DNA from 2 places in the Polaromonas sp. P3_B1 genome. Region 1 is predicted to be linked to the other one. Evidence: predicted binding sites of a transcription regulator. Region 1 holds the regulator's gene; the other holds the start of a gene.
The links. The regulator sigma-54, encoded in region 1, starts transcription at its own class of promoters, with help from an activator protein. The targets are predictions, from matches to a motif close to TGGCANGNAANCTGCTTT.
Positions count from the first base shown of each region.

Region 2: AC1DXS_RS06430 (CmpA/NrtA family ABC transporter substrate-binding protein) is a predicted target of sigma-54. The motif match lies at 1,540-1,557, and genes of this name have one in related genera.

Region 1 is NZ_JBFUGK010000001.1:141,263-143,450, reverse strand. Features, by position in the region: gene lptB (LPS export ABC transporter ATP-binding protein) at 1-397, shown strand, start outside; gene AC1DXS_RS00635 (RNA polymerase factor sigma-54) at 585-2,123, shown strand; gene AC1DXS_RS00630 (THUMP domain-containing class I SAM-dependent RNA methyltransferase) at 2,164-2,188, shown strand, end outside.
Region 2 is NZ_JBFUGK010000008.1:6,521-8,708, forward strand. Features, by position in the region: gene ntrB (nitrate ABC transporter permease) at 1-69, opposite strand, end outside; gene AC1DXS_RS06430 (CmpA/NrtA family ABC transporter substrate-binding protein) at 127-1,371, opposite strand; gene AC1DXS_RS06435 (ANTAR domain-containing response regulator) at 1,756-2,188, opposite strand, start outside.

The DNA.
Region 1 (2,188 bases):
CCGCGCCGACATCGAATCGCGCCTGGATGCCCTGCTGCAGGACCTGCGCGTGGACCATTTGCGCAATTCGCCGGCACCGGCGCTGTCGGGCGGCGAACGCCGCCGCGTCGAGATCGCGCGCGCCCTGGCGACCCAGCCGCGCTTCATCCTGCTTGACGAGCCCTTTGCCGGCATCGACCCCATCGCCGTGATCGAAATCCAGCGCATCATCGGCTTCCTGAAGTCGCGCGGCATCGGCGTGCTGATCACCGACCACAACGTGCGCGAAACGCTGGGCATCTGCGACCACGCCTACATCATCAGCGACGGCCATGTGCTGGCCCAGGGCACGCCGTCCGAGATCGTGAACAACGCCGATGTGCGCCGCGTGTACTTGGGCGAGCACTTCAAGATGTAGAGATGGTTTCCCCCTTGTTGTTCATCGCGCTTAACGTGCGGGCTTCCGAGAGTGCCGTCGCCACATTGACACGCCTGCCATCGTCTTTCAAGCGGGGGCCGTGGAACTGGCTTTGCCAGGCCACAGGCGCCGCCCCCTGTAGGGGGGAGGGTGCTACACGAAGTGAGCATCCAACGGGGGGGAGTCCTTGAAACAAGGCCTCTCGCTCCGCGTCTCGCAGCATCTTGCGCTGACGCCCCAGCTGCAGCAGTCGATACGGCTGCTGCAGCTCTCGACGCTGGAGCTGAGCCAGGAGGTCGAGCAGATGCTCGACGAAAACCCGTTTCTCGAGGTGTCGGACGAAACCGCGGTGCGCGAGGAGTTCGGGCTGGAGCATGTCAACACGCCGGTCAGCCAGGACAGCCGCGAGTTTGAATCGGCTGCGGAATCGACGGCCGGCGGCGGTGCGGAAGACGCAGGTATTTCCACGGCCGCTGAAGCCGAGCCCAGCGCGGAGCCCAAGCTCGAGGAAAGCTGGGAAGGCGACGGCACTGTCGAGACCACGCCCGACGACAGCGAATGGGGCAGTGATGCGCCGGCGCGCAAGAACAACAATGAAGAAAGCGATGCCGAGGCCTCCGACCTGGCGGGCGCCCATGAGTCGCTGCAAGACCATCTGCACCGCCAGTCGCTGGGCCTGCGCCTGTCTGAGGAAGACCGCGCGGCCCTGCATTTCCTGATCGAGTCGCTCAACGATGACGGCTACCTCGAAGACAGCCTGGCCTCGCTCGCGGCCGGCCTCGCCGGCGGCGACCTGGAGCAGGCCGAGGACCTCGAGCAGCGCTTTGCCATGGCGCTCAAGCTGCTGCACCACATGGAGCCGGCCGGCGTGGGTGCGCGCAACCTGGCCGAATGCCTGGGCCTGCAATTGCTCGACTGCAAGGACTGCGAAGAGACCCGCGCCGCCATTGCCGTGTGCAAGCATCCGATGGAACTGCTGGCCAAGCGCGACGTCAAGCGCCTGAGCTACCTGTGCGGCTTCACTGAGGCCGCGATCAAGGGGGCGATCGCGGTGATTGGCAGGCTCGACCCCAAGCCCGGGCGCCGCTTCGTGAACGTGGAGCGCAACCTGGTCGTGCCCGACGTCATCGTCGTGAAGTCGGGCCGTGGCTTCAAGGTCACGCTCAACGGCGACGTGATGCCGCGCCTGCGCGTGCACGACATCTACGCCAACGCCCTCAAGCAGCACAAAGGCCAGGACGGCCAGGCGCTGCAGCAGCGCTTGCAGGAGGCGCGCTGGTTCATCAAGAACATCCAGCAGCGCTTTGACACCATCCTGCGCGTGAGCAGCGCCATCGTCGAGCGGCAGAAAAATTTCTTCACGCACGGCGAACTCGCCATGCGCCCGCTGGTGCTGCGCGAGATCGCCGACGAGCTCGGCCTGCACGAATCCACAATTTCGCGCGTGACCACCGCCAAATACATGGGCACGCCCTTCGGCACCTTCGAACTGAAGTATTTCTTCGGCTCCGCCTTGGGCACCGAAACCGGCGGCAACGCCTCCAGCACGGCGGTGCGCGCGCTGATCAAGCAGTTTGTCTCCTCCGAGAGCACCAAAAAACCGCTCAGCGACAACCAGATTTCCGAGATGCTCAAGGAGCAAGGCATCGAATGCGCGCGCCGCACTGTGGCCAAGTACCGCGAGGCCCTGCGCATCGCGCCGGCTAATTTACGCAAATCACTCTAGCCGCGATCAGGCAGCGCTGCCCCGTCCCTCAAAGTCAGTCATGAACCAACTTCAACTCTTTTTAC
Region 2 (2,188 bases), on a different contig from region 1:
CCGGGGTTTGTCGCCGCCGCGGGCCGCGGGTGCGGCCTCGAGCGGGCTGTGGAATACGGCACTGACCATGGCGTGACCTCTTTGCGTGGGGTGGAAGGTTCGGTGGGCGGGTGGCGGGGCGCGGGCCTAGGCGTGGACCTTGAAGCTGTCGGCGTATTTTTTCGGGTCCTTGCCGTCCCAGACCGTGCCGTCCATCAGCTTGCTGCTGCGCATGAGCTCTTTGGGGACACTGGCCTTGGCGGCTGTAGCGGCCTGCTTGTAGACGTCGATGTGGTTGATCTGCTTGGCGATGCCCAGGTAGTCGGGGTGATCCTTGATCAGGCCCCAGCGCTTGTGTTGCGTGAGGAACCACATGCCGTCGGAGAGGTAAGGGAAGCTCACCGCACCGTCGTTGTAGAACTTCATGTAGTTGGGGTCGTCCCAGGTCTTGCCCATGCCGTTCTGGTAGCGGCCCAGGATGCGCTGGTTGATGGCGTCGACGCTGGTGTTGACGTAGCTTTTGTCGGCCACGGTCTCGGCCATCTTGTTCTTGTTGGAGAGGCTGGCGTCAATCCACTTGCCGGCCTCGATAATGGCTGCGGTCACGGCGCGCGCCGTGTTGGGGTATTTCTTGACGAAATCGGCGGTGGTGCCCAGCACCTTTTCAGGGTGGTCCTTCCAGACGTCCTGGGTGGTCACGGCGGTCACGCCGATGCCGTCGATGATGGCGCGATGGCCCCAAGGCTCGCCCACGCAGAACCCGTCCATGTTGCCTACGCGCATGTTGGCCACCATTTGCGGCGGCGGCACGGTGATGACCTTGGCGTCCTTCATCGGGTTGATGCCGTTGGCGGCCAGCCAGTAATAAAGCCACATGGCGTGCGTGCCGGTGGGAAAGGTCTGGGCAAAGGTGTATTCGCGTTTGTCGCTGGCCATCAGCTTGGCCAGGCCGGGGCCGTCCACCGCGCCCTTGTCGGCGAGCTTCTTGGACAGCGTGATCGCCTGGCCGTTGTTGTTGAGTGTCATCAGCACGGCCATGTCCTTCTTCGGGCCGGCCGTGCCCATGTGCACGCCGTAGACCAGGCCGTAGAGCACGTGGGCAAAGTCCAGTTCACCGTTGACCAGCTTGTCGCGCACGCCGGCCCAGCTGGCTTCCTTGGTCGGGATGATCTTGACGCCGTATTTCTGGTCTATGCCCAGCACCGAGGCCATCACCACCGAGGCGCAGTCGGTCAGCGGAATGAAGCCGATCTTGACTTCTTTTTTCTCCGGCGCATCCGAGCCCTGGGCATATACGGCGGCGCGCAGGGCGGGGTTGATGCCCACGGCTCCCACGGCCGCGGCCTGCAGCACGGTGCGGCGTGTCAGCGAAGATTTCAGCAGTTCAGTCATGTCGTCGGCTCCAGATAAGTAAAAACGATGGGCAAAAACAAAAAAGGCGCTCGACCCGGGCACACGTTGAACGTGATGCAGGGTGCGAACGCCTTTGTTCCTTGGGGCAGCACACTTCGCCGTTGAAGTGCTGTGCCGGGTTGGTCATCCTTGACCAATAGGCGGTACTCAGCAAAAGGCGTGCCAGGGAGTCGGGGGATTTGTCGACAGAGCTGTTCTATAGGGGGAGCGGGCGTGAAAACGTCTGGCTTTTCACGCATGCCTCCACGGCTGACCGACAACACGCTGAGCCGCGAACGTGGATATGAAAGCCGCTATGCGCACCTGATTTGTGCGTTGCACCAATTGAGGGTGAGCCGGCTTGGAGGCCGCCCGGCCAGCGAATCAGCCCAACAGGTCCAGGGCGTCCAGCATGCGCTGCGCCACCTCGCCCAGGCGCAGGCCTTTGTCCATGGCGGCCTTGCGCAGTTTTTCGTAAGCGGCCTGCTCGGACAGCCCCTGGCGCTGCATCAGCATGCCTTTGGCCCGGTCTATGACCTTTCGCTCGTGCAGCTCGGTTTTGGCATGCGCCAGTTCCTTTCGCAGGCCCTGCTCGTGCTCAAAGCGCGCCATGGCCACGTCGAGGATGGGGCGGATGCGGTCCGGCGAAAGTCCGGCCACCACATAAGCCGATACGCCGGCCGCGACGGCATCCTTGACGTGGCTGGTGTCGTTGTCGTTGGTGAACAGCACGATGGGCCGCCGGGCGTCCCGCGTCGCCATCACCACATGCTCCAGCGAGTCGCGGGCCTCGCTTTCGGCGTCCACGATGATCATG